One region of the Sinorhizobium sp. FG01 genome, then DNA from elsewhere that is predicted to be linked to it. Evidence: predicted binding sites of a transcription regulator. Region 1 holds the regulator's gene; each other region holds the start of a gene.
What was found. The regulator PhoB, encoded in region 1, activates phosphate uptake and scavenging genes when phosphate is short. The targets are predictions, from matches to a motif close to TGTCATNNANCTGTCAT.
Positions count from the first base shown of each region.

Region 2: a site for PhoB is predicted at 1,721-1,737, ahead of phnG (phosphonate C-P lyase system protein PhnG). Genes of this name have one in related genera too.
Region 3: a site for PhoB is predicted at 1,843-1,859, ahead of CO656_RS13300 (DUF2794 domain-containing protein). Genes of this name have one in related genera too.

Region 1 covers NZ_NWTB01000005.1:359,561-362,832, forward strand. The annotation lists gene pstB (phosphate ABC transporter ATP-binding protein PstB) at 1-416, shown strand, start outside; gene phoU (phosphate signaling complex protein PhoU) at 463-1,176, shown strand; gene phoB (phosphate regulon transcriptional regulator PhoB) at 1,222-1,905, shown strand; gene CO656_RS09885 (GcrA family cell cycle regulator) at 1,990-2,508, opposite strand; gene CO656_RS09890 (aspartate aminotransferase family protein) at 2,923-3,272, shown strand, end outside.
Region 2 covers NZ_NWTB01000021.1:34,729-38,000, reverse strand. The annotation lists gene CO656_RS25960 (carbon-phosphorus lyase complex subunit PhnI) at 1-578, opposite strand, end outside; gene phnH (phosphonate C-P lyase system protein PhnH) at 579-1,184, opposite strand; gene phnG (phosphonate C-P lyase system protein PhnG) at 1,181-1,642, opposite strand; gene phnF (phosphonate metabolism transcriptional regulator PhnF) at 1,832-2,533, opposite strand; gene CO656_RS25940 (alkaline phosphatase family protein) at 2,598-3,272, opposite strand, start outside.
Region 3 covers NZ_NWTB01000007.1:207,067-210,338, reverse strand. The annotation lists gene CO656_RS13310 (Bax inhibitor-1/YccA family protein) at 1-589, shown strand, start outside; gene CO656_RS13305 (GNAT family N-acetyltransferase) at 707-1,264, shown strand; gene CO656_RS13300 (DUF2794 domain-containing protein) at 1,418-1,822, opposite strand; gene CO656_RS13295 (thioredoxin family protein) at 2,273-3,046, opposite strand; gene acnA (aconitate hydratase AcnA) at 3,260-3,272, opposite strand, start outside.

The DNA.
Region 1 (3,272 bases):
CCCGCACGAAGGCCGATTTCGATGAGATCGTCGAAACGAGCCTGCAGAAGGCGGGCCTGTGGAATGAGGTGAAGGACCGCCTGCAGGAGCCGGGGACGGGTCTTTCCGGCGGCCAGCAACAGCGCCTCTGCATCGCCCGCGCCGTTGCCGTCAGCCCGGAAGTGATTCTCATGGACGAGCCCTGCTCGGCCCTCGACCCGATCGCCACGGCCAAGGTCGAAGAGCTCATTCACGAGCTGCGCGCCAATTTCACCATCGTCATCGTGACCCACTCGATGCAGCAGGCGGCCCGCGTCTCGCAGCGCACCGCCATGTTCCACCTCGGCAATCTTGTCGAGGAGAACGACACCGACAAGATGTTCACCAATCCGGACGACCAGCGCACCCAGGATTACATCATGGGCCGCTTCGGCTGATCGCCCGAAAACCCACCGCGAAGAGTGCGCCCTCGAGGAACCGTAGATGTCTCACCCCCACATAACGACAGCCTTCGACGAAGAGCTTAAATATCTGACGCGCCGGATCTCGGAGATGGGCGGCCAGGCCGAGCAGATGGTGGCGGATTCAGTCCGGGCTCTGGTGAATTCCGATCTGGCGCTCGCCCAGAAGGTCATTTCCGACGATGCAATCTTGGACGACGCCGAGCGCCAGATCGGCGAAAAGGCGATCGTCACCATCGCCAAGCGACAGCCGATGGCCGCGGATCTCCGCGAGATCATGGGGTCGATCCGGATCGCCGCCGATCTCGAGCGCGTCGGCGACCTCGGCAAGAACACTGCCAAGCGCGTCATCGCGGTTGCCGGCTCCGGCATTCCGCGCAAGCTGGCGCGCGGTCTCGAGCACCTCGCCGAACTCGCCCTGATCCAGCTCAAGGAGGTCCTCGACGTTTACGCCTCGCGTTCGCCGGAGAAGGCAAACAGCATCCGCGAACGCGACGAGGAGATCGACGCGATTTACACCTCGTTGTTCCGCGAGCTGTTGACCTACATGATGGAGGATCCGCGCAACATCACCCCCTGCACGCATCTCCTTTTCTGCGCCAAGAACATCGAGCGTATCGGCGACCACGCCACCAATATCGCCGAAACCATCTACTACATGGCGACGGGCGCCCAGCCGCAGGGCGAGCGGCCGAAGGACGACATGACGTCAACGCTCGGATCCGTCACCGACTGAGGGGACACCCGCCAATCATGAATCTAGGCAAGGAGTCGTAACTGAATGTTGCCGAAGATAGCCGTTGTCGAGGACGAGGAAGCGCTCAGCGTGCTGCTGCGCTACAATCTCGAGGCTGAGGGCTTCGAGGTCGATACGATCTTTCGCGGCGACGAAGCGGAGATCCGCCTGCAGGAGCGCTTGCCCGACCTTCTCATCCTCGACTGGATGCTGCCCGGCGTCTCCGGCATCGAGCTTTGCCGCCGTCTCCGACAGCGCCCGGAGACCGAGCGGCTGCCGATCATCATGCTGACGGCGCGCGGCGAGGAAAGCGAGCGGGTGCGAGGCCTTGCGACCGGTGCCGACGACTACGTCGTCAAGCCGTTCTCGACGCCGGAGCTGATGGCGCGGGTCAAAGCGATGCTCCGGCGGGCGAAGCCTGAAGTGCTGTCGACGGTGCTTCGCTGCGGCGACATAGAGCTCGACCGCGAAACCCATCGCGTGCATCGTCGCACCCGCGAAGTGAGGCTCGGCCCGACGGAGTTCCGGCTCCTGGAGTTCCTGATGGCCTCGCCAGGCCGCGTCTTCTCCCGCTCGCAGCTGCTCGACGGCGTCTGGGGGCACGACATCTATGTCGACGAGCGAACGGTCGACGTCCATGTCGGCCGGCTGCGCAAGGCTCTGAATTTCTCCAATATGCCCGATGTGATCAGGACGGTGCGCGGCGCCGGCTATTCGTTGGAAAGCTGACGCTTGCGCTGCTTTTCCGGCGTTCCAAAGTGATAAGGGGCCCGACGGGCCCCTTCATGCGTTCTTTGTTATTGCTCCGACCGATCAGCGCGCGCGGCGCCGCTCGGCCGAGGGCTGGTAGGCGAGGCGAGCGTGGTAGCTGCAATAGGGGGAGGATTCCGGCGAGTCGTTGCCGCAGAAGTGGAATTCTTCCTTGAGCGGGTCGCCGATCGGCCATTTGCAGGTCCGCTCGGTCAGCTGGGTGAGTTCCAGCCGGCGCGACATCGGCACGACAATGTTGGTGTCGAGTGCGAGATCCTGCTCCGCCACCAGATCGACGGCGACCTCTTCCTTGAGCACGGCCGTGCCGGCAGCGCGGGTAACCGTCCGGGTCACGGCGCGTGCCGCGTAGTTCGGGGCGCGGGGCGCCGAGGTCGTCCGCTTGGGACGAGCCGCCGCTGTCGCTCCGCCGGCCTTGGCGCGGCCTGGCAGGCTCAACCGATGAACCTTGCCGATCACCGCGTTACGGCTGACGCCTCCCAGCTGCGCCGCGATCTGGCTCGCGCTTAGGCCCTCGGACCATAGCTTCTTCAGCTTCTCAACCCGCTCGTCCGTCCAGTTCATCTCTGCACTCCCCGTTCTCGGCGTTGGGATGGCAGAATCCATCACCGTTCTCCGGAAAAGCCCCGGAGTTACAACGCGATAACTATTTTGGTGACTAGGTCCGCCGCATGCGTCTAGTAATTGAATATTAACCTACCGGCCGGGTGACTCCGTGGCAAGAGTCGCCGGAATCGCGCCGAATCGATTTCGCAGTTTTCCCCAACTTGCTGTCGGATAGTTGCATTTTTGCAAGCCCCGCATCGGGATTTTTTCGCGGTGCGGAATCCGGGCCGGCGCGACTGTTGCAAGCCTTGGTTTTGTTGACATTGCGCCGCGATATGGGAATAGTGCCTGCGCCGCCGAAAGGCGGCATTTTTGATTTTTGTCGGGCCGATACGTCCGACAGCGATGCCGATGACGAAGGAGATGCTGATCATGGCCGCAACAACGCCGCTCTACGACACCTATCTGCGTGCGCCGTTGCGTTTCGAGCGAGGCGAGGGCGTCTGGCTGATTGCCGAAGACGGCACCCGCTATCTCGACTTTGCAGCCGGCGTCGCGGTTAATTCGCTCGGCCATGCCCATCCTCATCTCGTCGAAGCGCTGAAAGCGCAGGCGGAGAAGCTCTGGCATGTGTCCAATCTCTACGATGTTCCCGGCCAGGAGAGCCTGGCGCAGCGGCTGACGGCGGTCACCTTCGCCGATCGAGTGTTCTTCACCAATTCCGGTGCGGAAGCGCTCGAATGTGCGATCAAGACGGCGCGCCGCTACCATTTCGCCAAGGG
Region 2 (3,272 bases), on a different contig from region 1:
GCCGGCAATGCCAGAGGCTCTCGCGTCAGATCGAAAACTGACGCTTCGTCAGGCGCAGGCACTTCTGCCTCGATCAGGCCTTCATCGGAGATGCTGTCGAAAGCACGCGGACAATTGTCGTCGAGCGGGGTCGCAGCCAGTTCCGCTTTCGTCTCCTCGACCTCAGCGTTGTCGAGGAGGTCGAAATCAAGCAGTCGATGCGTGTATTCGTAGGTCGAACCGAGGACCTGTCCCCCAGGAACGTCTTTGAAGGTCGCGGAGATCCGTCGCTGGATGGCCATGCGGTCCGTATCTATCGCATTCGACACTGCGAAGCGCGGTAAGGTCGTGCGAAACGCCCGCAGGAGGAAGATCGCCTCGACTGCGTCGCCCTGGGCCTGCTTCAATGCCAAGGCCGCAAGTTCTCTGTCGTAGACAGAGCCCTCGCACATTACCCGGTCTACGGCGAGACCGAGTTGCTCGGCGATCTGAGAAACCGTAAGTTCGGGAACCTCAGGAACGCCGCGTCTATCCTCTGCGATCAAGCGGTGCGAGTTGAGGATAGCCTGTTCGCCCCCTTTTACAGCCACATACGCCATTTAAATCTCCACCGATATGCTGCGAGAAAGAGCAATGATTGCGCTTTCGGAGGCAAAGAGGACATCGACCCCGATCGGGTAAAAGTCCTGAGTGAGCTGCCAATCTTGCCAGAACCACGACGGAAGCCCCTCGATGGCGACTGAGACCTCGTGCTGGATCCCCGGCCCACGCCACCGAACCGGTGGACCGCCAATAAAGGAGGGCACCTGGACAACAATGGTCGTCGAGGTCTGGGGCTCCAACTCGGTGCCGAGCTGAAACTCTGCTAGGCGCGGCATCGTCGTCGGATCAGCCACGATGGCAAATACCGCTTGCTCGGCGCCATCAGCGAACGGCGTCCCGCAGTGAAACCCAAGGTAATTACGCACGTCGCCGCGATTGCATCGGGAATCGAGCCAAACGGGCGTTTCGAAGTCTGCCAATGTGAGGCAAGCCGAGACGGTCGCCGGTGCGAGCGGCCCGACTGCCGTAGTTACAAAGCCAAGCGTTTGCGGGCGCCCTACATATCCATAGGCATCCAGAATTCGGCGGAACGTGTCTTGGCTATCGAAGACGGGATTTGTGAATCCGGGCCCGATCCCGGAAGTGTCCATAACGCTGCTCATTCCGGACTCGTGCCCCGCGCCATTGCAAAAAAATCGACCTTTGTGGAAGCCGCCTTGCGGCTCTTCAGCTCACGTCCGCTCGCTTGCATCGCTTCAAATCGAGCGACCAATTCACGACTCGCGGCGGCGACCTCATCTTCCCGCTGCAGGATCGCATCGAAGACTGCCGCCAGTTCCGCATGGCGTTGGTCGCGTCCGAGCACGAAGGCGAACCCCGTCGTGCCATCGGCGAACCTCAGGGCACATCGGGTCATCGTGGCCTCACCGAGGTTGAACGGGCTGCCGGTACCACCTGCGCGTCCACGCACCAGCACGAGGCCGGTCTCGGGCCGACGCAGCCATTCATATTGCGGGGCGATGGGCAGATCGTTCCAGGCGCCCTCAAGGTCACAGCACCTCGTTCGCGCCAGAACCGCCATCCATCGCTGTCTGTTTCCGATTTGATTGCGTACTTGCATTTGCCGCTTATCCAATGGCTGACCTACGGGCCGCGCTGCTGATAACTAGATGTCTAGGTATCTAGGTATGTGCTCTTTGCAACACTTTGATGACAGAAGCTGTTTCAGCAAAAAAGTTTTGGTCAGATTAACACAGGGAAGAAGAGCGGCGCTGGGTGGCTGGAGCCGCGAATGCGCTCGCAATCTCGTTTAGTCATCGCTTTCTATCAGGTATTCATATCGGTCGGCTCGTATAACGCTAAAGGCGTATTTGATCGGCAATCCATCCGGAGTGACATCGACATTGGTCTCGAAGAGCACCGGGCTGGACGATGATATTCGCAGCAGAAGGGCCTCCTGCTGGGTGGGCCTTCGGGCCGTTATCCGCGTCCATTTTCGCTTGTATTCCGGAATGCCACAGCGCTTCAGCGCCGCAGTCGGAGAGTTCAGTCCATGGAACGCCGAGACGAGACCGGGAACTCGCTCGACGGGAAAATAGCTCGTCCCGGTTGCCAAGGGCCAATCGTTAATGAACGAAGTCGCCCTGACGGCGGTAACGAGCGCCGAAGGAGCGATCTTCAGATGCGTCGCAACATCAAGTTCGACGGAGATCTCGTTGATGGACAAGATCTCCCGTTTGACCGACTTGTTCTGGCCAAGAAGTTTGAAGGTGAACCTCGGATCACTGTCCAGGCTATGCGAAATGAAGTCGTCGGCAACGAAGGTACCGACACCGTGTTGCACCCGCAGAGCGCCCTCAGACTCCAAAACCTTGATGGCGTTGCGCACTGTGTGGCGATTGACGCCAAATCGTTCTGCCAGGACAAGGTCCCCAGGCAGGCGACCGTTCTCGAAGGCTCCCGCATGGATATCGCTGAGTATTCCGGAGCGAACAACTTCCCAACGCTTCATCAAACACCATTTCAATTAATCGATACGAGCCATTGCATTCCCCAAAAGGGGTGCATAGCCCTATCTATCCGAAAAGCGGCCGATCGGGAAATATCTTGGTGGGTAGCCCAAGGATGGATGCAAGCGTCGGCGCAAGGCGGGTTGCTTCAGCTCCTTCCGCCACCGCGACTGGAAGATCAGCCCCGGATATGATGCAGATACGATCGTCCGCACTCATACCTGGCCGAAAGCCATGGGTGGACTTGTATTTTGGCCGACCGAACGGCTGGTCTAGCGGGTGACCGGCTGGCACTTCCTCGAAATCATGCTGCGGCGGAGCCACGAAGGTTGCGATGCGCTCGCGCAGCCCAACCGGTAAATGCGCATCGTTCCAGGGTTCCGCCCCGACCGCTGCCAATCTTTGTGTAACCTCCGCGCGATCGGCAGCGTTCTCGACCACGACATGCAGCGTCGCGCCTTCGGAGCTCCAGCGCTTACCGGGAATAATCAGTTCGGGAAGGATCGAGGTGTTGATATTGCCGTGGCCGTGATCGCTGGTAATTGCGATCACGTAGTCGTCTAGCCGGCCGGAACGCCGCAGGCTTTCCAAGCAAAGACCGACCAGGGAGTCGGCGAAAGCAACAGAGAAATGGGCCTCTTGGCTCTCGTACCCGAACTCGTGCTGGAACATGTCTGTGACATTGATTTCGGTGACCACCAGATCGGGCGGCTCTTGTGATGCGATCAACTTTGCGGTGGC
Region 3 (3,272 bases), on a different contig from region 1:
GACCTATGCGCTTGCCGTCTCCAATCCGGCATTCGCCCAGCTCATCTACGCCTCGCCGCTGAAGTGGGTCGTGATGCTGGCACCGCTTGCGCTGGTCTTCTTCATGAGCTTCCGCATCAACTCTATGAGCGTTTCCGCCGCCCAGACGACGTTCTGGATCTACGCGGCGCTGATGGGCCTTTCGTTGTCCTCGATCTTCCTGGTCTTCACCGGCCAGAGCATCGTGCAGACGTTCTTCGTGACGGCCGCCTCGTTTGGCGCCCTGTCGCTCTACGGCTACACGACAAAAAAGGATCTGTCGGGCTTCGGCACATTCCTGATCATGGGCCTGTTCGGCCTGATCATCGCGTCGATCGTCAACATCTTCCTTGCTTCGTCGGCCCTCGGCTTCGCGATCTCCGTGATCGGTGTTCTGGTCTTCGCCGGCCTGACCGCCTACGACACGCAGAAGATCAAGGAAATGTACTTCGAGGCCGATGACGTCGCGGTTGCCGGCCGCAAGGCTATCATGGGCGCGCTGACGCTCTACCTCGACTTCATCAACCTGTTCATGTTCCTGCTGCAGTTCCTGGGCAACAAGAACGAGTAGTCGGGACTGGATTGACGAAGAAGGCGGCTTCGGCCGCCTTTTTTGTTGCGCCGAATCTTGATCGGTCCGGCCGCTTCATGCGAATGCTGCAGCAGTCACAACAACGAAAAATCTCCCATGACCTTCACGCTTCGCGACGCCGTCGCCGCCGATCTTCCCGCCATCACCGAGATCTACCGCGAGTCGGTCCTGAACGGTGTCGCGACCTACGAGGTGACGCCGCCCTCCGAGGCGGAGATGGCGCTGCGCTTTTCGACGATCACCGGCAGCGGCTATCCCTATATCGTCGCCGCGGACGAGCAGGGCAGCGTGCTCGGCTACGCCTATGCGTCGGCCTTCCGCACCCGGACCGCCTATCGGTTCCTGGTGGAGGATTCGATCTATCTGGCGCGGGAATCGCGCGGCCAAGGCATCGGCAGGGCGCTGCTCGAGGAGCTCGTCAAGCGGTGCACCGCGCTCGGTTTTCGCCAGATGGTGGCGGTGATCGGCGGCGCCCATCCCTCCTCGATCGCCGTTCATCGCGCCGTCGGCTTCGAGCATCAGGGAACGATGAAGGCAACCGGCTTCAAGCATGGGCGCTGGCTGGATACCGCGATCATGCAGCTTCCTCTCGGCGAGGGAATGGACACCCTGCCCGCCGAGGGCGCCTATCCGGATACGCTTTACCGGAGCTGATTGCCCCTCTCCTCGGGTTAAACCCGAGGACTAACCTTCTCCCCGTACGCGGGTAGAGGGACTGGAGCCGGCGCGGCATAGTCCTTCGCCCCGCTTGCGGGGGAGAAGGTGCCGGGAGGCGGATGAGGGGCAATTCCAAATGGAGACGCTGCGTTATGTCTCGACGAGCTTCAGCACCTTGTCGAAGACTTTGAGGACCTGTGCCAGCTCGTGGCCGCGCTTCAGGATCGTGCCTTGAGCGTTCAGCACGCTGTAGGCACCCTGTTTGGCGGCGAGTTTGGGGTTCTTCTCGATGCGGTAGAGCGAGACTTCCCCGGCGCGCTTGAACACCGAGAACACGGCACGGTCCTTCAAATGGTCGATCGCGTAGTCGCGCCATTCGCCCTCACCGACCATGCGGCCGTAGAGTCTCAGAACGAGGTCCAGCTCACGGCGGTGGAAGGTGACTGGCGGGGGGTTTTTGGCTTGCTTGTATTCGTGAAAATCGACGACCACATTCGATGTGGTCTGGCCCTGGTGACGCGCTTCGCCCTCCGGCAAATCCGATTGATCGGTCATCGGCAATTCGGCCTTCTGATGTGACAGGACCATGACAGTGTGCCTGACGAGAGACGAAAAGCAAGCCGGAAGCTGTTGGCAAGGCGGGCAATTCTTGCCCTTGCCGCAATTCAGTCAAATCGCCGCCCCAATTCACCGCAAAACTCCGACCGCTGCCGGACGAGTCGTTGCCACCGTATGTCCGGACAGGTTGTCATGCTGCGGGAGGTTTCCAAACGCAGACATGACCGGTTCGGTCCGGTAACTTCGAACCCTCAGCCCCAGCCCCTCGATGCTGCCGGGCCGAACCATCCCTCCGCCTCGAATTCGGCGCGTGCGCTCGCATCTGCCCCTCATCCGGCTGCCGCCACCTTCTTCCCGCAAGCGGGGGCGAAGGGACGATGCCGCACCCGCTTACGTCCCTACACGAGCAGACAAGGGGCAAACTCCTGACCGGAGCCCTTCGCGTCGCTACAGCTTGCCTTGCGGGCCGGCGAGAAGGGTTGCGGCGCCGATAATCGGGCCCGGCGTTTCCGCATCCTTCATCGATTGCAGCAGGATGGCGCAGCCGCTATTGCCGCGCCCCTCGATCAGCACCGAGGCGGGGAGCGTGAACTGGGCGGGCTTGCCGTCCCACATGCCGATGGTCTGGATATCCTTGACCGCGTGCCAATAGGCGATTTCTTTGCCCTTGTTCTCGCCTCTTTCGACTTTGACCTCCCGGGCCCGGTCGAAATAGACGACGACGACATTCGCCTTGCCCTCACCGGCGCCGACCTTGATGGAGATTTCCTCGCCGCCGATCGTGGCATCGACCGGCACGGCGAGCCCGCCGCCGCCGGCGCTCATCGTCGCCAGCCGGGACTTGACCGCCTGGAGGTCGGAGCCGTTCACGTGATCGCGGCCGTTCAGAACCACCTGTGGCGTGTAGACGCCACTGCGGCCGAGCATGCGGGCATAGGCATACTGCCGCTCGGTGTTTTCCTTGGTGGCAAGCGTGTCGGCCCAGCCGAGATAGTTCCAGTAATCGACGTGATAGGCGAGTGCCACGACCTCGCCCTCGTCGATAAGCGCCTTCAAGGCGGCGTCGGCGGGCGGACAGGACGAACAGCCCTGGCTGGTGAAAAGCTCGACCACACCCTTGAACGCCTTGCCGTCGTCGGCCGCCGCCGTGCCGCTGATGGCACCGAGCAGGCCCATGGTCAGGGCCAGGCGGCGGAGTATTGGCAGCAAGGCGAAAGTCATGGCGTCACTTGTATTTGTCGGGCGGGCGCTTCCATCAGGGGAGTACATTACATACGACGGGCCGGTTTCAACAGAAAGTCACGTTGGAGTGACCTGCGGGCAGGCTGGGGAAAACGTCGACGGACATAAGCGGCGGCAGTTAGCGCAAAAAAAGAGCCGGGGCATCGGCTGATGCCCCGGCCAGATCGTTGAAGCAGAATGCGGACGGCCGGTTCAGGCCGCGAGA